Regions from separate parts of the Pseudoalteromonas sp. Z9A4 genome, predicted to be linked through region 4. Evidence: predicted binding sites of a transcription regulator. Region 4 holds the regulator's gene; each other region holds the start of a gene.
The links. The regulator sigma-54, encoded in region 4, starts transcription at its own class of promoters, with help from an activator protein. The targets are predictions, from matches to a motif close to GTTGGCACGNNNNTNGNNT.
Positions count from the first base shown of each region.

Region 1: GQR54_RS14330 (CsbD family protein) is a predicted target of sigma-54. The motif match lies at 4,565-4,583, and genes of this name have one in related genera.
Region 2: GQR54_RS12685 (EF-hand domain-containing protein) is a predicted target of sigma-54. The motif match lies at 3,829-3,847, and genes of this name have one in related genera.
Region 3: flgB (flagellar basal body rod protein FlgB) is a predicted target of sigma-54. The motif match lies at 4,630-4,648, and genes of this name have one in related genera.

Region 1 covers NZ_WTLA01000021.1:12,469-17,947, reverse strand. Annotated here, with positions in the region: gene GQR54_RS14350 (hypothetical protein) at 1-497, shown strand, start outside; gene GQR54_RS14345 (hypothetical protein) at 553-1,308, shown strand; gene GQR54_RS14340 ((2Fe-2S)-binding protein) at 1,496-1,993, shown strand; gene GQR54_RS14335 (molybdopterin cofactor-binding domain-containing protein) at 1,990-4,251, shown strand; gene GQR54_RS14330 (CsbD family protein) at 4,320-4,517, opposite strand; gene flgN (flagellar export chaperone FlgN) at 4,818-5,246, opposite strand; gene flgM (flagellar biosynthesis anti-sigma factor FlgM) at 5,246-5,479, opposite strand, start outside.
Region 2 covers NZ_WTLA01000016.1:71,282-76,760, forward strand. Annotated here, with positions in the region: gene GQR54_RS12655 (FlgO family outer membrane protein) at 1-327, opposite strand, end outside; gene GQR54_RS12660 (amidohydrolase) at 431-2,107, opposite strand; gene GQR54_RS12665 (energy transducer TonB) at 2,280-2,543, shown strand; gene GQR54_RS12670 (calcium-binding protein) at 2,651-2,887, opposite strand; gene GQR54_RS12675 (EF-hand domain-containing protein) at 2,897-3,133, opposite strand; gene GQR54_RS12680 (hypothetical protein) at 3,308-3,535, opposite strand; gene GQR54_RS12685 (EF-hand domain-containing protein) at 3,560-3,793, opposite strand; gene GQR54_RS12690 (HAMP domain-containing sensor histidine kinase) at 4,125-5,479, shown strand, end outside.
Region 3 covers NZ_WTLA01000021.1:6,887-12,365, forward strand. Annotated here, with positions in the region: gene GQR54_RS14280 (flagellar basal body L-ring protein FlgH) at 1-203, opposite strand, end outside; gene flgG (flagellar basal-body rod protein FlgG) at 206-991, opposite strand; gene flgF (flagellar basal body rod protein FlgF) at 1,006-1,737, opposite strand; gene GQR54_RS14295 (flagellar hook-basal body complex protein) at 1,749-3,089, opposite strand; gene GQR54_RS14300 (flagellar hook capping FlgD N-terminal domain-containing protein) at 3,114-3,767, opposite strand; gene flgC (flagellar basal body rod protein FlgC) at 3,772-4,188, opposite strand; gene flgB (flagellar basal body rod protein FlgB) at 4,188-4,562, opposite strand; gene flgA (flagellar basal body P-ring formation chaperone FlgA) at 4,670-5,431, shown strand.
Region 4 covers NZ_WTLA01000007.1:106,214-111,692, reverse strand. Annotated here, with positions in the region: gene mgtE (magnesium transporter) at 1-1,080, opposite strand, end outside; gene GQR54_RS07750 (HPr family phosphocarrier protein) at 1,211-1,483, opposite strand; gene rapZ (RNase adapter RapZ) at 1,526-2,371, opposite strand; gene ptsN (PTS IIA-like nitrogen regulatory protein PtsN) at 2,390-2,842, opposite strand; gene hpf (ribosome hibernation promoting factor) at 2,847-3,134, opposite strand; gene GQR54_RS07730 (RNA polymerase factor sigma-54) at 3,161-4,660, opposite strand; gene lptB (LPS export ABC transporter ATP-binding protein) at 4,730-5,455, opposite strand; gene lptA (lipopolysaccharide transport periplasmic protein LptA) at 5,452-5,479, opposite strand, start outside.

The DNA.
Region 1 (5,479 bases), on a different contig from region 4:
AAAACTCTAATGGTCATACTCAAGTATTTCATATTCAAACGCTAAATGTTCTTTCTGACCCAAAAGCTGCTAATTCATTGGATACATTTATTAGAGAGCCTTTGCTCAAAGGGTTAAGCGAAGTAAAGTTAAAATCTTCAAAGTTTGACATCCAAACTAAAGCTTCGGCTAATGATGCTGAATTTTTTAAACCTCTAGATTTCGATTTACCAATTTCAAAAAATACAATTACAACAGGTTTAACTATTGAATCACCATCCTTTAAAGATGGAAATAAGTGGAAATTATTTGATGGACAATCCAGTTTCTATGCAGAGATTACTGATAGAGAATTTATTGAGACTGTAGATAAAGGAGAGCGGTTTGGTAAAGGGGATCTATTAATAGTTGAAATGGAAATAATTCAGACCAAAACACCGCAAGGTTTGAAGATCGAAAAACTCATTACGAAAGTTACAGATCATAAAGAAGCGCCTCAGCAGAAAGGTATGTTCTAAGATTTTAGGTCAAAGTATTAGAAATATAATAAAAGCCCAAATTGAAGGACTATAAATGAAACATCTAAACCACATCCTACTGTGCCTATCTCTACTTTTTACATCTAGCACATTTGCTCTTGAGCAAAAATATCACGAGTTCGTTTTACCTGTTATTGCTGCCTTTGCAGATCACGATAAACCTGCAATTGCTGCACTTATTCGCTACCCGCTAAAACGACGATACCCCATACCTGACATTAAAAATGAAGCTGAGTTTATCAACCGCTTTGATGAAGTTTTTAATGATGAGCTAGTGGCAGTTATTGCCAGTTCAAACATTGACACCGATTGGGATAAAGTAGGTTGGCGTGGCATTATGCTAAATAACGGCGTTATGTGGGTTGATACCGAAGGTAAAATTATTGCTGTAAATAATCAAAATACTAAAGAGCAGGCACTTGCTAAAAGCTTAATCGAACAAGGTAAGCAATCCTTGCACGCAAGTATTAATACTTTTGAAAAACCAGTACTCGATTGGAAAACGGCTAACTACCATATTCGTGTTGATGATTTAGGTGATGGAAATTACCGTTATGTAGTGTGGGGTATTAATAAAAAGCCAAGTGACAAGCCTGATATGGTTTTACTAAATGGCGATATTACATTTGAGGGTAGCGGCGGAAATCATCACTATACGTTTAAAAATGGTCGCTATAGTTATGTGCTACAAGTAACCATTATTGGCTGCGATACATCACCACCAGGTTGGCTTGAAGTTTATAAAGACGATGAGCGATTACTATTTGAAGATGTTATAAGCACTCATTAATGTATGTTTTAGTATGCTTGATAATGTAGATCTGTTTTTAACAGTAAAACGTTCTAATAATTAGTATTTTTATAAAACAGATCTAAGTGGTAGGCTAAAAGTAGTAAGTATAAAATAGTAAGTAATTAAAAATAGTTCTCGCGCAACAAGGAACCCTCCTGTAAAGCGCTTTGCCAAGGAGTTTAGTATGATCACGCTTACCATTAATGGTAATAAACATGAGTTTTCTGGCGATCCGTCAACGCCAGTATTATGGTATCTCCGAGACGAATTGAATTTAACTGGGCCTAAATTTGGCTGTGGCATGGCGCAGTGTGGTGCGTGTACCGTGCATATTGATGGGGTAGCTCAGCGCTCGTGTGTATTACCTGTAGCGGCAGTAGCGGGTCTTTCAATTACTACAATTGAGGGGTTAAGCGAGCAGGGCGACCATCCAGTGCAACAAGCATGGGTTGAGCATAAAGTACCGCAGTGTGGTTTTTGCCAATGCGGCCAAATGATGCAAGCTGCAAGCTTATTAGCTGCAAACCCAACCCCTACCGACGATGAAATAGTAAGTAATATGTCGGGAAATATTTGCCGTTGTGGTACATACCCGCGTATTCATAAAGCAATTAAATCAGCTGCTAAAACAATGGCGAGTGTTCAGTATTTTGACCCAAATGAACAAGGGGAAGAAGTATGAACCAAGATAATAAATATTTTGATTTAAACCGCCGTAAGTTTTTAAAAACCAGTGCAATAGGTGCGTTAGTACTCGGTACTTATTTTGTAGGCAGTGCGCCAAGAGCGATTGCTGGTGTGTTAGAGCAGCCATCTGAGCTGGCAAAACGCGCAAACTTATTTATTGCACTGCGCCCAGACGGCATGGTTGAAATAACGTGCCATCGCTCTGAAATGGGTCAGCAAATTCGCACCGCGATTGCACAAATAGTTGCCGATGAAATGGAAGCCGCGTGGGATAAGGTTATTGTTATTCAGGGTAAGGGCGATCCTAAATACGGCGATCAAAATACCGATGGCTCGCGCAGTATTCGCTACAACATGCAGCGCCTGCGTGAAATGGGCGCAAGTGTACGTTACATGATGCAGCATGCTGCCGCTAAGTTTTGGGAAGTTGACCCACAAACCTGTACTGCTAATCAACACGTTGTTACACACAGCTCAGGTAAATCGCTTACTTATAAAGATTTAATCGACTTAGCGCTTACAATAACGCCACCAGAAGCTGACAAACTAACGCTTAAAACACGCAAAGAATGGCGTTATATTAATACTGGCATGGCGCACATAGATTTAGCCGATTTAGTAACAGGTAAAGCAATATTTGCAGCCGATGTACGCGAACCACAAGCGCTGGTGGCTATAATTGAACGCCCGCCGGTAGTAGGCGGTGTTGTTAAGTCATTTGATGCCAGTGCTACAAAAGCGATAAACGGCGTTATAGATGTTATTGAAATACCTGCACCAAAAGGCGCACCGCAGTTTCAGCCAAAAGGTGGCATTGCGATTATAGCTAAAAACACATGGGCTGCATGGCAAGGGCGTAAAGCATTAAAAGTGGTGTGGGATGATGGCAAAAATGGCGATTACAATTCAGAAGAATTTAAAAAGTCATTACTAAAAACAGTACAAACTCCACAGGCAAACATACGTGATAAAGGCGATGCCATGGGCGTGTTGGCTAAATCGAGCAATAAACTCGTAGCTGATTATTACGCGCCGCATCTTGCTCAAGCACCAATGGAGCCGCCTTGTGCAACAGCTATGTACAACAAAGACAGTGTTGATATATGGGCTGCTACGCAAAATCCACAAGCCGATATGAAAACAGTGGCGGCAATGCTTGCCATGGATGAGAGCAAAATTAATGTTCACGTTACCATGTTAGGAGGCGGTTTTGGGCGTAAGTCAAAACCTGACTTCTCAGCAGAAGCGGCTTACCTTTCAATGAAAGTAGGCAAGCCTATTCGTGTGCAATGGACGCGTGAAGACGACATACAACATGGTTTTTACCATGCAGTTTCGGCTCAGCACATTGAAGCATCGCTAGATAAAAATGGCGCAATAGAATCGTATTTACACCGCACCGCGTTTTCACCTATTACCTCTACCTTTTCAGAAGGGGCGACTACGCCAGGGAGCTTTGAACTGCGCTTAGGATTTACCGATAACCCCATTAACACACCTAACATGAAGTTAGAAAACGGTGATGCGCCTGCCAAAGCACGAATTGGTTGGATGCGTTCTGTATCAAATATTTTTCATGCCTTTGCTATTCAGTCATTTATTGGCGAAGCAGCGCACAAAGCCGGTCGCGACCAAAAAGACTATTTACTAGACACTATAGGTCCGAGTCGTATTGTTGATGTAACTGAGCAAAATGCTACATACGATAATTACGGTGGCGATAAAGCGGTTTATCCGTTAGATATTGGCAGGCTGCGCCATGTTATTGAAAAAGTAGCTGACATGAGTAAATGGGGTCGAGAACTTCCTAAAGGTCGAGGTTTAGGCATAGCAGCACATAGAAGCTTTTTAACTTACGTAGCTACGGTAGTTGAAGTAGAAGTGTCGGATGCTGGTGATTTAAAAGTAATTAAATCGTGGGTTGCCATTGACGCGGGTACGGTTGTAAACACCGACACCGTTAAAAACCAAACCCAAGGTGGGTCTATTTACGGGATTACAACTGCAATCAGCGATGGTATTACCTTTGATAAAGGCCGCGTGCAGCAAAGTAACTTTCATGATTATCGCGTACCGCGTATGAGCGACGTACCTCTTGAGATTGACGTTGAAATTGTACAAAGTGATGCACCACCAGCAGGGGTAGGCGAGCCGTCTACACCAGTTTATGCGCCAGCATTATGTAATGCTATTTTTGCAGCGTGCGGAAAGCGTATTAGGCAGTTACCGATTGGTAACCAATTAAAAGCGTAGCTAAATAACCTACAGCTTAAACAAAAAAACCGCCAAAATGGCGGTTTTTTTAAAGCGGTTAACGCGGCTTAATGGCCTTTTTCAAACTCATCTACTTCGCGCTCTGCTTCTTCTTTAGATTTACCGTATTGCTGCTGGATTTTACCAACAAGCTCTTTACGGCTACCTTCAATTTTATCTAAATCATCGTTGGTAAGATCGCCCCATTTTTGTTGAGCCTTACCTTTAAGTTCTTTCCAATTACCTTCGATACGATCGCTGTTCATAAGTTTATCCTTACTTTAGGTTAGTGAATTAACTGTCAGTTATATAAAAGCAAAACATGTACCAATAAAGGTTTTTTCTATTTGTCTTTTAAAATCAATTAATTAGGTTTAATTTAACCTGTGGGGATTATTATTATGGATAAAACTTAATAAAATATACATATAGGCCTGTAACTATTACAGAGAGGCTTTGTGAGTTTCAAAATTGAGGGTTTTATATGAAGGTTAAAATAATAGAGTATGGTATGGCGATAAATTTATGAGGATACCCAGAGCGAGCGTGTATAAGTATAACTAATCTTATAATTGCATTTCTGGGTAGGCTTGTTTGTTTTCACCACCAGTTAAACGTTGCACTAATCTGCGTTGACTTGAGAGTAGTTGACCAGATCTCTCATTCATCATTTTGCAGGTTTTAGTTTTTATTTCTAGTTCCTGTAATAATTTTGTGGTGACACTTTTAATATCACTAGGTAGCTTTTCTCTTAGCTGTGTAAGCCCTTCTTTTCCACTAGGCAAACCCAAGCTAACTAAAAAGTTATCTCGTTGTATGTGTGAGCCGTTAAGGCTATCTAATAATTCGAGCATTTTATCATTATGCTCTTTTAACTGATTATCGCGTCGACTTAACAGTTCATACTGAGATTCAAGAAACTTAATTAAAGAGTCTAGCTTTTTTATATCGTCCTTTAAGCTGAGTATGTACTCTTTTATGGTATTAATTTTCATTATTTATGTAACTCAATAAGTGCGTTAACTGTCGCATCAATATCTATCTGAAACTCGCCGTTAGCAATAGCAGCTTTAACTTGTGCAACCATGTCCATGTCAACATCCGATTGCGACGCTAAGTTTTCAAAAGTAGAGTCTATAGACTTACTTAGTTCGCTTACTTCGCTTGTGCTTTTCTCTGGAACTGACTGAACTTTCTTCTCCGGAGTATTTAAAGCAGAAGATCGAGA
Region 2 (5,479 bases), on a different contig from region 4:
TTGAAGGTTATCGTCTAAATTTACAAACGAGGTAATAGCGATAGGCGTACCGCTATTTATGTAATTCATATTCTCAATTAGCTTCATTGCTAATTGCTCAGTGTAATTACTTAATAACTTACTGCTGTTAATTGGGCGATAATTATTTTCAGGAAATTGCCAGTTATTAACGCGTGGTTGATGGTCTGTAGCATAGCGGTTATGAACGTTATTATAGCCAATATTGTTATGTGGCGCGTGTCCGTTATAAACAGGATGAGTAGTACACGCCGAAAGCGACAGTGTAAAAAGTGCCGATAAAGTAAGAGTTATTTTTTTTGATAACATGTTTTCTTCCTGAAACATAAGGGGATTTTATAAATACTCCTCCTTATCGACACACTTTTTGATTACTTTAATTAAATTTAATAATTAATTTGTTTATTTTTTATTATAGTGCTTTTGTAACCTCTTCTTTTTTATAGCGTAGCTTACCTGCAACCCATGTTTGTAGTACGTTGGTTTTATATATCTCGTCAACAGGTATTTTAAAGTAGTCTTTATCAATTAAAATAAAGTCTGCCCATTTACCTGTTTCTAAACTACCCACCTGAAATTCTTGATGAGCCGCATAGGCGCCACCAAGAGTAAATGCACGTAATGCATCTTCGCGGCTTAGTACTTCACTTGCACGCCAGCCGTTTTCAGGTAGTTTGTTATGATCCATACGTGTAATGGCTGAATACAAACCGTCGAATGGATTTGCAAGCTCTACAGGATAATCAGACCCTGCTGCAACAACCGAACCTTGCTGTAAAAATGTTTGCCACGCGTAGGCGCCGCTTAGTTGCTTTCCAGTTAAACGCTGCTCTGCCATATGCATATCAGAGGTGGCATGCACCGGCTGCATTGAAGGGATTATTTTTAACGCTTTAAAGCGAGGGATATCCTCAGGCGTTACAATTTGTGCGTGCTCTATTCGGTTACGTAGTAATATACCGCCCGTTTTTTTAAACACATTTTGATAGGCATCAAGTACTACTTTATTTGCTTTATCGCCAATTGCGTGAGTATTTGCGCTAAAGCCGCTTTTAAAGCTTTGTGTAAAGAGCGCTTCGAGTTTTCCTTGTGTTTCAAGCATTAAGCCATGGTGACCAGGTCTGTCTGCATACTCTTCAATCAGAGCGGCTCCGCGAGAGCCAAGTGCGCCATCGGCGTAAACTTTAACACTGCGAATTTCCATAAAGTCATTTTTATCGTGGTATCTGCCTGCCTTTAACATTGTGCCTAAATCAGGGCTTGCACCACTTAGCATTGCCACAATACGTAATGGCAAATTACCAAGGTCGCCGCGCTCTTTGTAAACTTCCCATGTGGTTTTATCAATACCTGCATCGTGAGTAGAGGTAATGCCTAAACTTAATAAATGCTTACCTGCTGCATCTAGTGAGTCACTTATATCTTGTTTTGAAGGGGCTGGCATATACTGGGCAATTAGCGATTCTGCTTTATCGATAAAAATACCTGTAGGATTGCCAAATTCGTCTTTAATTATTTCACCGCCTTCAGGGGCTTTTGTTTGGGCGGTAATACCAGCAAGTTCGAGCACTTTTGAATTAACCCAAATGGCGTGACTATCAACCCGAGAAAGCACCACAGGTCGTTCGCTAACTACTTTGTCTAAATCTTTAGCCGTAGGAAAGCGTGTATCAGCCCAAAGCTCTTGGTTCCAACCTCGCCCTATAATCCAACCTTGTTTATTATCGGCAAATACTTTTAGTTTATTTGTTACTTCATCAACCGATTTTGCGCCACGTACGTCAAGTTGCGATAAATTATCGCCAAGGCCAATAACGTGCCCATGAGCATCAATTAAGCCAGGTAATAAGGTATTACCGTGTGCGTCAATTAGCTTGGCATCTGGGTAGCTATCTTTAAGTGTTTCGCTACCTAGCTTAACGACCTTGCCATTTTTAATGACGAGGGTAGAAAACTGCTGTACTTCACCTTTGTATAAAGGGGTATAACCATTGGCGTTATAAATTACTTTTGTTTGTGCGAGAGTGTAGCTAGAACTAGCGCAAAGGCTGGCTAGTATGAGTGGTTTGATTATTTTTTTGAGTGGCATAGTTACTTAATTTTTATTGTTAATTTACTTACATTAACAAACTTGATTTTATAATACCAATGAATTGATAGACCTCATTTTAATGTTTTTCTCTATATTAACTGTTTACAAAATAGGTAATCGATATGATTGTTTAGTATGTAAAATAATCAATAAAGCATAAGGAAATGCTATGAAAGCCCTCTATTTATTACTCCCCTTGGGCACGATGCTAAAAGCCGCAAAGAAAAGTATTTCAGGTTGTGTTGAGCTCTCTGTACTAGTTAACTCACAAGGTAGGGCTCAAGGGGATAGTGTCATTTCGTCCTATCCTGAGGGAGTATTTGATGTTTATGCTGCAGCTTCTATAAGCTTATTACACTGTAAACCAACAGCTAACAATGAAAGTAAGCAACCTGTACTGACCTATACTGAAATGGATTTTATGGTGAGCTAAAACCTACTGATGCAGAGTATTTGGTGCATTGCCCTGATGGGAGAAATGATTAAAGTTAGGAACACATCAGTATAAAAAGTTAGGTGTTTGTTTACCTAGCTATAAAACTACTTACTTGCATATAAACCGTATTCGTTTAGTGCTAACTTGCCGTCTTTATCGCTATCGTAGCTTGAAAATCGTGACCACAAAGCAGGGTCTATAGCGGTTTCTGAGCGTGATAAAAAACCATCTTTGTTTCTATCTAGCTTTTTAAATTGCTTTGCAATGTCGTTACTTGCGGCAAAACTAAATGCGCTAAAAATACTAAACGCCAGCAGCGTTATATAGCTAATACTTTTCATATAAATCACTTAGTAAAGGTTGTTAGTTAGATAACTTTTAAATTCGACTAGCGAAATTTGGTTGTCTTGGTTTTTGTCCCATTTTACAAAGGTGTTTAAAAGTTGTGGTTGGGGATCAAGTTCTTCGTGTGTTAAATAGCCACTTTTGTCGCTATCTAGGTGATCAAAGCGTTGCTTTACATCAAGTGCCGCAGCATCAAAACTTAATAGCATTAAAATGCTTATAACAAGGGAAAGTATCTTCATGGTATTCCTTCCAAAAGATGTATCTAAAGTTTATGGCTAAAGTAAAAAGCACTTGCCGTAATTTAACTCCCAACATTAAATCCTTTTACACACTCCCTCAGGGATTATGGCAAATGCTTTTAAATTCAGTTTACCTGTAACAAGCTTAAGTAAAGCTTAATCAGTAATTACTCATTAAGGCTTAAAGCTTTCAAATTCTTTTTTTGAAACTTTTTCATCACCGTCTTCATCTAAATCGGCAAATTGTCTCATTACTTCTTTGTCTTCCTTTGCTTCTACAATTGATATTTGTCCATCCATATCTTTATCTAAATGGGCAAAGCGCACGTTTGTTGGCGATGCTAGTACGGTGGCACTAATTGCTAAAAACATTAATGAAAAAGCGGCTATAAGTTGTTTCATAATCACGTTCCTTATTAAATGAGTTTATTGAATAAATTTTTTGAATTCATCTAGCGACAATTGCCCATCTTGATTAGTATCAATTTGAGAAAAATTCTCGTGTAAAACGGCATCTTCACCTGCTTCGGCTTCACTTAATGTCCCGTTGCTGTCTTTATCAAGCTCGTTAAAAGTCGCGTGAACGTCCATTGCGTGTGCGTTAGCGCTTAAAAAGCCTAAAGCCAGTAACGATGAAATTACTAAAATGCGTTTGTTCATAATTATTTCCCTATTGATTAAAGTTATTATTCATAATACAAAAATGATGCCAACAATAATTGTTGTTAATTTTCAATTGGTTAGTGTTTTTATTTGAAGGAAGTGAGAAATTTTTACCGGGGTTATTGTAATTTTTGTGTGCCTATAGCAACACTATGTAGTGAGATTGAAGAGAGGGCTTTGAAATCAATGGTTTGCGTTGTCTCTATTTGGCGACACATTGTTTTTGTAGCGCTGGCTGTTAATCGTATTTAATATAATTGCAGGTTCAGCTAGTGTATAAGGTAGACGTTTAATAATACAAAGCTTAACTCTAAAAGGACTAAATGCAATGCCAGCTACTATAGCTAAAAGATACCAGGCAATGCTTAACTGGCGGCCTAACTTAATTGGGCAATTTGCAATGAGTATGCTGCTTTCGTTACTCCCCCTTTCTATAGTGGTAATTGTGTTTTTAAATGCGCTTAACAAGCAGTTAGCAGTGACTCAAAGTATCGTGAGTAACAACTACCAAGTTACCAAATCGTTTAATACTCTTAAACAAGAACTCAACAGCCTTGAGCGCGCCACTAGGCAAAACTGGGTATTAAAAAGCGAATCGCTAGATAAGCTCATTGTCGATAAATGGCAATCATCCCTGCAAAGTATCGATGAACTTAAATTTGTAAAAACAGATAAAGATTATACCCACCAATGGCAACGCTTATATGCCACATTACAAACAGCGCATGTAGATCTTGTTGAGCGAAAACAACAGCAAGCGGAGTTATTTGTGCCAGTGAGCGATTTAGTTGCTGAGCTTACTTTATGGTTGCGTGATAAAAATGAAGCGCAAATTACCAATAACCAAAATGAACTTACCAGCCTACAAACTTCATTTATAAACTGGCTGGTGGCACTTATTCCGCTTACTTTAATTGTTGGTGGTGGTTTTTTATGGCGCATAAGTGGGCGACTAAAAGGGTTAACTACGGTTATTGATAAGCTAGGGCAGGGGCATTGGCAGCAAAAAATATCTGTAAAAGGCTCCGCTGAGCTAGTTGAGCTAGGAGAAAAACTCCAATGGGTGCAAGAGCAACTTCATATGCTTGAGCAGCAAAAAGATACCTTTTTACGCCATGTTACCCATGAGCTGAAAACGCCGCTTGCTTCAATGGTCGAAGGCACTGATTTACTAACTGATGAAATAGTAGGCCCAATTACTGCTGAGCAAAAAGCAGTACTTGAGCTTATTAGCCAATCTATGGTGCGCCTTCGTACAATGATTGACAGCTTGCTGAGTTATAATGCGATTCGCACCAGTAAAGACAGCCTAAGTGAAGTTGAATTTAGTTATCTTATTAATAAAATTAATAGCCATTTTGAACATCGCTTAAGTGCGCGTCAGCAAGCTCTGCAATGGCAAAATAACTTACCTAATAAAACGCTCGCTTTACCTAGTGAGCTTATTGAGATGATTTTAATTCAACTTATTTCAAATGGCTTAAAATTTTCACAAGATAAGCAAAGCGTTACTATTAATTTAACGCTTGAGCAAAACCAACTTTGTATTGCTATACTTGATAAAGGATGTGGTATTAAAAAGCAAGAAAAAACTCAAATTTTCAACGCATTTTATCAAGGTAAACACAGTAAAAATGTTACGCTGCAAGGCAGTGGGCTTGGCTTAACTATTGTGAAAGAATC
Region 3 (5,479 bases), on a different contig from region 4:
AATAAGCTCCCATCCTGGTGATTTAACCCTTGTTGGTAGGCATCTTGGCTTATTTCATAATCTTGACGAGTTTTCTTTTTTGGGTTTTCTGGGCATTTAACTTCGCCATACACAATTTCGCATTGAACAAATTGTCTGCTATCAGGTGCATTACTGCACCCTGCAATTAATAATAACAATATAATACAAGCTAACTTATTCATAATTATACGTTTTGATTTATAAAGCGTAGCATTTCATCAGCTGCTGAAACGACTTTAGCATTCATTTCATAAGCACGCTGTACTGCAATCATACTTACCATTTCGTCAACAACACTCACGTTTGAACCCTCAATGGTATACTGCTGTAAGCCACCAAAAGATTCCTCACCTGGTATACCCTCAACAGGCTCGCCCGAAGCTGCTGTTTCGCGATATAAGTTACCACCTAAGCTTTGTAAGCCCGCTGGGTTTGCAAAATTAACAGTAAGTAGTTGACCAAGTTCAACTGGCTGCGCATCTTTACCTACAATAGCGGTAACAGTACCATTAGTACCAATGCTTACTTTTGTTGTTCCCTCTGGTAACGCAATATTTTGCGCTAAAGGAAGGCCATTAGTATTAACAAGTAATGATTCTGAATTAAGCTGAAACTGACCGTTACGAGTATATAAAAGCTCGCCATCTGGGTTTTCTATTTGAAAAAAGCCCTGACCGGCAATTGCGACATCTAACTGGTTACTTGTCGTTTCAAAGCTACCTTCTGTGAACTCTTTTTGAGTACCGTTAATTCTTACACCAGTACCTACTTGTATACCCGACGGTAACTGATTTAAATCATCAGCTTGAGCACCCGGTTGTTTTTGCACTTGATAAAACAAATCTTCAAACACCGCTCGGTCTTTTTTAAAGCCTGCTGTACTTACGTTAGCTAGGTTATTCGAAATTGTTGTCATTCTTAAGTCTTGAGCAGCAAGACCTGTTTTACTTACCCATAATGCTGAATTCATAATTTACTCCCTTTTTATGCCTGTCCGCTAATAAGTTTATTGCCGCTTGTTGCTAGTTCATCAGCTGACTTCATCATTTTTACATTCATTTCAAACTGACGACTAATATTCATCGTTTTTATCATTTCAGCTACGGCATTTACGTTAGAGCCTTCTAGGGCTCCTGTTCTTACTTTTATAGTGTCGTCGGCTTGTAAAGGCTGCAAATCTGGGCTTCTTAATAAGCCATCTGGGCCTTTAACTAAATTTCCGTCTGTACTTGCTAACTTAATACGCGCATCTTCAGCAATCACACCACCACCAATTGGGGTTAAGTTAATAATGCCGTCGGAGCCAATTTCAACCTCACCAAATTCAGGCAATTGAATATCACCACCATCACCTTGTAAGCGACGGCCGTTTACTGTTACAAAGCCATCAGCATCAACCACAAGATTACCCGCACGCGTATATGCAGGGTTTCCGTTGTCATCCATTACTTCAAGGTAACCACCATCACTTAGCGCAATATCTAAATTACGACCAGTATCCATAATAGGACCAGATGATAAATCAGTTGTCACTGGAGTTAATTGAGCCATGTAGCGTGTACGAAAACCATTGCCAACAACCATCATCGATTGAGCTTGTTCCATGTCAGCTTTAAAGCCAGTCGTACTTACGTTTGCTAAATTGTTGGCTGTTACTCGTAAAGCAGTATTATTTAGCTCAGCACCAGAAACTGCGGTATAAATTAACTTTTCCACACTCTATTTCCTTAAGTATTACTAAACAAAATTTGCATCATTTCATCAGCACTACTGATTGTTTTAGCATTCGCTTGGTAATTTTGCTGAAATGACATTAAGCCAACTAACTGCTCACTAATGTCTACATTCGAGCCCATAAACGAACCTGACAGTAATTTACCTAGTGCTCCACTATCTGGCTCGCCATAAAGCGCATTACCAGATTCTTCTGTTTGATACCAAACTGTATTACTGCCTTGCTCTAAACCATCTACGTTAGCAAATGAAGCCAATACAACCTGCCCTTGTAGCTTTGATTCACCATTTGTAAAAGTAGCAAATACTTTACCGTCGTCACCAACGGTTACACCCGAAAACGCACCTGATGTATAACCATCAGCATCATTTTCGTTTACGCTAAAGCTTGAACCAAATTGAGTTGTACCATCAAATTTTAGATTTATAGCTAGAGCAGCTGCACCACTACTTATTTCAGCATTAGTTGTCGCTGTAGCACCTGCTACACCCACTGCCAAATTAACCGCTGTTACATTTGGAGCTGTGGTGTACGGAACCATTTGACCATTAGTATCAAATTCCATAGTTAATGTGCCTGCAGAAACCAGAGTGCCCGTACCGTCATCAACGTCTTGCGAACCAACAGTTGCACCTACTGCTGTTAAATCACCTGCAGTTAATGGCTTTCCGTCAAGGAAAAACATAGCTTGCCATTCGTTGCTACCTGTATGGTTAAAATACTGGGTCATTACATGGCTATTACCTAATGAGTCAAACACTTCTGTTGATTGCGAGAAGTTATATTGACTACCATCTGTAGGGTCAAAAAGCGTTGGCGCTGTAGGATATGAAATTACATCACTCGCTGAACTTAAGTTACCGTTGAAGTTAATTTCGGTGCTTGCTTTTGCTTCAATATTTGAGGCTTCAACTTTTAGGTCAGTTAAAACACCCGATACAATAGTAGGATCGCCACCAGCAGCTTCTGATATGCCAAAACCTTGTAATTTTGCACCATTGGCATTTACAATATTTAGTTCATTATCAAGTGTAAATTGACCTGCTTGGGTATAAGCTGTTCGGCCATTTTCTGATACAGCAAAAAAACCTTGCCCGTCAATAGCAATATCAAGCGAATTACCCGTACGAACAATCTCACCACCTGTTACAAAGTCTTCTTTGATGTTTGCAACTTTAACACCACCACGTTGACCACCATTATAAACAGCAGCAAATTCCGCCGTATTATTTTTATATCCGGCAGTACCTGAGTTTGCGATGTTATTACTTGTTACTTCTAAACCTGTTTGAGTACTTTTTAGGCCACTAAGACCAATATTAAACATAGACATATTATTTATTCCTTATTCAATTATTTATGCCAGTTGATTGATTTCAGTAAGGCTAAAATTACCCAAGCCGTCAACTTGTAATAAAATATCTTCTGGCGTTTTGCCAACAGATACTCGTTCAACACTACCACTTAGCCATGTATCAAGCTGTTTAGGTACGCCTTGTGTTGTTGAATAAGCTCTCACGGCATATCCTCCTGCATTTTGATTTTCAAACTCAAAACGCAACTCACCAACACCTGAATAAGGTAAGTTTTTCTCTTCTACCATTACGCCGTTTTCGTTATAAAGCTGTACAGTCACTGAATCAGCAGCAGTATCTAAATTAACTAAGCCAGCGACATTACCGTCTTGCTCTAACGCAATACTGCTTGCTTTTACATCAACAGATTCGCCAACGATTTTGGTTGCCTCTAAGACTGCTAAGCTACTCATGTAATCTAAACTCTGAGTCGTATTTTGTCTGATACCTTGTAGCGACTCTACATTAGAAAACTCAGCTAGCTGGCTAACATAAGCTGTTCCATCCATTGGTTCTAGAGGGTTTTGATTGCTAATTTGAGCAACTAATAACTCTAAAAACATCGTAGACATTTCTTCTGATGAACTATTCCCAGATATGTTTGAAGTACCGTTAACAACATCTTGCGCATTTTGACTAGTTGTATTCACTTGCATTTTATTATTGTCCTAATTTGAGAATACTTTGTTGCATACTGTTAACGCGTCCCATAACTTCTACCGAAGTTTGGTAACTACGACTCGCAGACATCATGTCGGCCATTTCTTCTAATACATTTACGTTAGAGTAAAAAACATAACCATCATTATTTGCAATAGGGTTATTTGGCTCATAGCGCTGTTCAACTGTTCTTTTGGATTCTGTAACGCCCAAAACATCAACAGACGCTGAAATAGACTGACCGTCCTGGGTTTGTTTATATAAAGCCGAAAACACAGGCTTAAGAGCTTTGTAAGCATCTTGTTCAGAGCCCGCTGCTGTATCTGCGTTTGCAAGGTTTGAAGCAATAGTGTCTAAGCGAATTACTTGCGCACGCATAGCACTTCCACTTGAATCATAAATAGAGTTAAAAGACATTACACTTCTCCTTTAATTACTTTATACAAACCATTTATTTTCATATTAAGAAAAGTCAAACTGGTTTGAAAATCCATACTGTTATTTGCAAACTTAGCTTGCTCAATATTTAGCTCAACAGTGTTACCATCAGCCGACGGTTGGTACGGCACTCTGTATTTTAGTTCTTCGGCTTGAGCACCTGCAAAGGCAACATCTCGATTTTGTGAAATACTTGATGAAACACCATCCATAATTTGACGGTAATCTACATCTCGAGATTTAAACCCCGGTGTATCTACGTTAGCCAAGTTACTTGCTATTATCTCAGCGCGATCTAGCCTTAGCTGCATTGAGAATGGGTGCACTCCCAACGCCTTATCGAATAGTTCCATTGTTGCCTCTACTTTTTGATTCTTGTATGCTCGTCTGTTCGCACACCTCTATCTATAGCAGCTGACAATACAAACTTTATGCCAACTTTAATTAAAGATAAAAACCAATGAGTTACTCAAAAAAAACGACTTTCACAACAAACAGAGCGGAAGGTAAGCTTCCCCAAGGGAAGCACTGCGTTTTCCGCTTTATTTTTGTCTTATCATTTTTTAGTGCTCATACCTTCGCCAACAATATAAATTTTGAAAAAAAAATAAATACCTACTTACAAAATGAAATTGATACATATTTAGCAACAATAAGTTCAAGTAATCAGCAACAAAAAATAGAGCTGTTCATTCCCAGGGGTAGTAAAGGTTTAAGCTGCAATGACCTACAAATAAGCCGTTCGAAGAAAGATACTCCCCCAGCAGGAAGAATTAGTCTTTCTGTAGAGTGTGATAGCCCTAAATGGCGTTTTAGGGCTAGCGCCAAAATAAATTTATGGGTAAGACTTGTTGCAGCTAAGCGTAATATAAGTAGAGGAGAGGTACTTACAGCTGATCTTTTAGAATATAAAAGCGTAGATATAAGCAAGCATCTACATTCAGCAGAGGCGAATATAAGTAAAGTATTGGGCTTGTCCGTTAAGCGAGAATTAAGAAAAAATGATATAATCTCCCGCAGGTACCTAGAAAACAAGCAATTAGTTAATAAAGATGAGCACATCTTACTACAAGTTAATTTTGCAAATTTTTCAGCCAATGTAAAAGCTATCGCACTGGAAGACGGACAACTAGGTGAAATAATAAAGGTGAAAAACCTGTCATCTGACAAAGTCGTTCAAGGTAAAGTGATTGATGTAAGAGTGGTAGAAGCAATTTTATAAAAATAATATACAAAAAAAGTTAAGTTTTAAAGATTATTAGTCGCTATC
Region 4 (5,479 bases):
CATCATTAAAAAGCGTTGGTTAGTTTGATTAATATGACCTACTGCAATACCACGAATAACGAGAGTTAGCGATTGGCTACCTGCAACACCGCCCATTGAAGGAACAATACCGTTAAGTACAGCTAAAATAGGTAAAACATCTAAAGTGCCTTCAAAAAAGCTAGCTACAAAAGCAGCTGCAAGTGCAGTTAGTAAGTTGACACCTAACCAAACTGAGCGTTTTTTAGAGCTTTTTAGTACAGGAGCGAATGTATCCTCTTCATCATCAAGACCGGCTAAGCCCAATAAACTATGCTCAGCATCTTCTCGGATTACGTCAACGATGTCATCGATAGTGACACGACCAAGGAGCTGATCGTTATCATCAACTACGGGTGCCGATATCCAATTATGACGTTCAAATAATTGCGCGACTTCACTTTCATCCATTGAGATTGGAATGGATTCACAATCTTCATCCATTAAATCGCGAACAATTTTTTCTGGCGGGTTAGTTAATAATGTACTCAGCGATAAAGCGCCTATAAAGCAGTTATGCTTATCAACAACGTATAAATCATCGGTACCTTCTGGTAACTCGCCACGTAGCCTAATATACCTAAGTACAACATCGAGTGTTACGTCAGGGCGGATGGTCACCGTATCGGTGTTCATTAGCGCGCCTGCAGAGCGCTCTTGATACGAAAGTGCTTGTGTTGCACGTTCACGGTCTTGAATGTCCATCGCGCTAACAACGTCTTTGTAGACGGTGTCTGGTAGACTACGTAATACTTCACCTAAGTCATCGTGGCCCATATCTTCTGTTGCGGCTGCAATATGCTTAGGTTCCATCTGGGCAATAATGCCTAAACGAACATCTTCAGATAGTTCTTCAAGAACATCACCTTGCACATCAGGATCAACCAACTGCCAAAGGAGTCGGCGAATTTTATGCGGTGATGATTCTAATAATAATGCGGTATCACAAGGAGCTGTTTTTGCGAGCATGCGCCTAACTTGAACAAATTGACCACTATTGAGTGACTTAGTCACCTGCTTTAGTTGTTGTAGCGGGTAATCTTGTTCAAAAGCTTCAGGCATTGGCGTCCTTTATAAATTCTTATGTTACTTTATGGGGAGAGGTGAGTTAACTGGCGTCACTAACCGTATTTATTTTATATATCTGTTTTAGTCGAGGCATTTGTAATGCGAGTATTATTCTTATAACTGTTTATTCTTGTTCATTAAAACGTTGTGCTATTAATTCTCCAACAGCATGCAAAGCTTGCTCAGAATCGGGGCCTTTGCATACAACTTTTACTTCTTTGCCTTGGCTACTTTCAAGTAACATTAGTGCAAGTACGCTATCGCCTGCCGCTTCTTTGTCGTCTTGAAATAATGTAATTGTAGCATCAAACTGCACTGCCAACTGGGCAAGCACGGTAGCAGCTCTGGCGTGTAATCCTAATTTATTTTTTATTAAAAAAGTGTCTTCACAATGCATAATTTACTCTACCTAAGCTGAACAGGTTCTTATTCCGCTATATTATTTTTCTTGTTCGCGATGGCGAATTTTTACATTGGGATGTGTCATTGCAAAACTTTCACCGATGGTTTGCGCTAAATATACAGAGCGATGTTGTCCGCCTGTACACCCAATAGCAATAGTTAAATAACTGCGGTTATTTCGCTCTAAGTGCGGTAACCACGTTTGTACAAATGTTTGAATTTGCCATGTGAATTTTTGCACAATGCTGTGATTGGCCAAATAATCTTTAACGGGTTGATCTAACCCATTTAAAGGTTTTAATTCAGGTTCCCAATGTGGATTTGGTAAAAAGCGTGCATCAAATACATAGTCGGCTTCTTTTGGTATGCCGTATTTAAAACCAAATGATTCAAACGTGACAATCAGTTGCTTATCTTTTTTACCTAAAATCTTTTCACGAATAGATTCAGCAAGTTGATGAACACTCAAATCAGTCGTGTCTATCATAAAGTCGGCGCGAGTGATTAATACATCAAGTAATTCTTTTTCTTTTTTGATGGCTAAATCAAGAGGCAACGAGTCAATTGATAGTGGGTGTAATCTACGAGTTTCAGAAAAACGTTTGATCAATGTTTGATCGTCGCTATCTAAATAAAATAACGTAGGGTTTGCAAAGCCTGGCAAGTATTCAAGAATATCGTTAAATTCATCTTGTTGTTTAGGGATGTTACGCACATCAATGCTAACAGCAATTTTATCGTAGCTATCAGACACACTGCGAACTAATGAAGGAAGCAAGTTAACTGGAATATTATCTACGCAATAATAACCTAAATCTTCTACAACGCGTAAAGCAACCGACTTTCCAGAACCAGAACGGCCGCTTATGATAATTAACTCCATTTAACACCCTTTATAAAACTATGATTGATTGACAATAACTTGGTAAAGCTCAGTATCTGATTTTGCACTGCGTAACTGTTTACAAAAATCTTTGTTGTTTAGTTTATCAGCAATGGTTGCTAGAGTCTTTAAGTGCTGCTGGTTATCGCCATCTGGTACGATGAGTGCGACGAAAATATCAACAGGGCGATTATCGATCGCATCAAAATTTATTGGAGTTTCGCTAACGAGTACTAAAGCCAAAGGCTCTTCTGCACCGCTCATTCTTCCATGAGGAATGGCAATGCCACGCCCTATACCTGTACTACCCAATTTTTCTCTGCTCATTAAAGCATTAAGAATATCTTGTTGCGGTAGGTACGGAAGTTTGTCGTGAGCAAGTTCGCTAATGAACTCTAAAATTCTTTTTTTGCTATTAAAAAGGACCGCAGCTTTGCTGCAGTCCTGGCATATAAGTGAGCTTAATTTCATCATATTAGTGTCGAGCAAGCTTCTCTTTGTGTTTAATTACTTGTCGATCGAGCTTGTCGATCAACGAGTCAATGGCGGCATACATATCTTGATGTTCTGTAGAGGCAAATAGCTCAGCACCGCTTACGTGTATCGTGGCTTCTGCTTTTTGGTTTAATTTTTCTACATCGAGAATGACATGAACATTATTAATATGATCAGAGTGTCTTTCTAGCTTCGCAAATTTAGTATTAATATAGTCTCTTAGTGAATCGGTTAATTCTACGTGGCGACCAGTTAAGTTTAGTTGCATAAGCATTACCCTCTTAGTTTAGCGTCTTAAATCAAACTTTTACGTTGATTTGACGGTGGAATAGACAGAGATTCGCGATATTTTGCGATTGTGCGTCTCGCTACTTTAATTCCTTGCTCAGCCAATATATCCGCTATTTTGCTATCACTCAATGGTTTTACTGAGTTTTCTGCAGCGATTAATTTTCGGATAAGAGCACGTATAGCCGTAGATGAACATTCACCACCGTTTTCGGTGCTTACATGGCTTGAGAAAAAGTATTTTAGCTCAAATATACCACGGGGTGTGTGCATATACTTTTGGGTTGTTACGCGCGAAATCGTTGATTCGTGCATTTCTACCATTTCAGCAACATCATTTAAAACCATTGGTTTCATGGCTTCAGGGCCGTGTTCAAAAAAGCCTTGTTGTTGCTTAACAATGCAATTGGTTACTTTTAATAGCGTGTCATTTCTACTTTCTAAGCTTTTAATAAACCATTTAGCTTCTTGTAAATGCGAGCGAATAAACTGGCTGTCACCACTGGATTTTACAGTGCGAGACATTGCTGCGTATTGGCTATTAACACGAATTTTAGGCATGCTATCTGGGTTTAGTTCAACAACCCAGCGGCCTTTTATTTTTTTAACTGACACATCAGGAATAACATACTCAGATTCTTCTCTTACAATAGTATCTGCAGGTTTAGGGCTAAGAGTATGTATTAATGTCATTACTTCTTTAAGCTCTTCTTCTTTGAGCTTAGTTTTCTTCATTAATGTACGATAGTCACGAGCAGCTAATAAATCAATATGCTCGGTTAAAATCATTTTTGTTTCATTAATGTAAGGTGTTTCTTTGTCAAACTGGTTAAGCTGAATACACAAACACTCTTGTAAACTACGCGCAGCAATACCGACAGGATCAAACAGTTGGATGCGTTTTAATACAGCTTCAATTTCATCAAGTTCGACTTCGTTATCATCTTCGTTTTCTTGATTAAAGCTTTCTAAAATCTCTTCGCAGCTTAGTGTTAAAATACCTGAATCATCGACGGCTTCTACAATCGCAATAGCAATAGCTTCGTCTGTAGGGCTAAATGGCGTTAGTTGTAACTGCCACATTAAATACTCATGGAGCGTTTCAGTAGAGGCGCCTTGGTATATTGACTCGTCTTCAGGCATTGGACCTGATGATGCTGCAGGGGCGGCACTCATGTACTCATCCCAGCTAACATCCATAGCCATGTCGTCACTTAGCGTGTCTTTTGCAAGTGCTTCACCACTATCTTGTTCATATTCGCTTGGAGCATCATCGGCAGATGCGCTAACAGTTATGTCATCGGTATCAGCTTTTTGCTCGTTTTTACCTGCAGCGTCTTCTGAATAATCTGCCTCTTCAACCTCTAATAGCGGGTTGCTGTCGAGAGCTTCTTGTATTTCTTGCTGGAGATCCAATGTACTGAGTTGCAACAAACGAATAGCTTGTTGCAGCTGTGGAGTCATTGTAAGTTGCTGGCCCATGCGCAGCTGTAGTGATTGCCTCATGTATCTCTAACAATCCTTTTATGTTGTTATAATTAATACTAGCAGATGCTTAAAGACATGGCGTAAATGTTACAGCCTAAATTGCTCGCCTAAGTAAACATCGCGTACTGTTTTATCATTTAATACGTGTTCTGGAGTACCTGATGCAATCAGCTCCCCATGAGAAACAATGTAGGCTTTTTCACAAACATCAAGGGTTTCTCTTACGTTATGATCGGTAATCAATACACCAATCCCACGATTTTTGAGATGTTCTATTATTTTCTTTATATCTAATACCGAAATCGGGTCAACACCTGCAAATGGTTCATCCAATAATATAAATTTAGGATCGGCTGCCAGCGCACGTGCTATTTCCACGCGGCGACGTTCGCCACCCGATAATGCCATACCTTGGCTATCACGAATGTGTTGTATGCTAAATTCATCTAATAATTTATCGAGCGTGTCTTCTCGGGCTTGCTTATTTAACTCTTTGCGTGTTTCTAAAATTGCCATTAAGTTTTGATAAACAGTCAGTTTTCTAAAAATTGAAGACTCTTGTGGTAAGTAGCCAATGCCTAATCTAGCACGACTATGCATAGGTAAAAGAGTAATATCGTTATCATCGATAGAAATTTTACCTTTGTCGCTAGGTACAAGTCCCACAATCATATAAAACGTGGTGGTTTTACCTGCGCCGTTAGGACCAAGTAAACCAACAATACTGCCTGCTTTGACTTCAAGGCCGACGTTTTTGACAACTTCACGACCTTTATAGCTCTTTGCTAATAGTTCTGCTTTTAATGTACTCATGGCTGACCTTTATCGTCTTTTTTA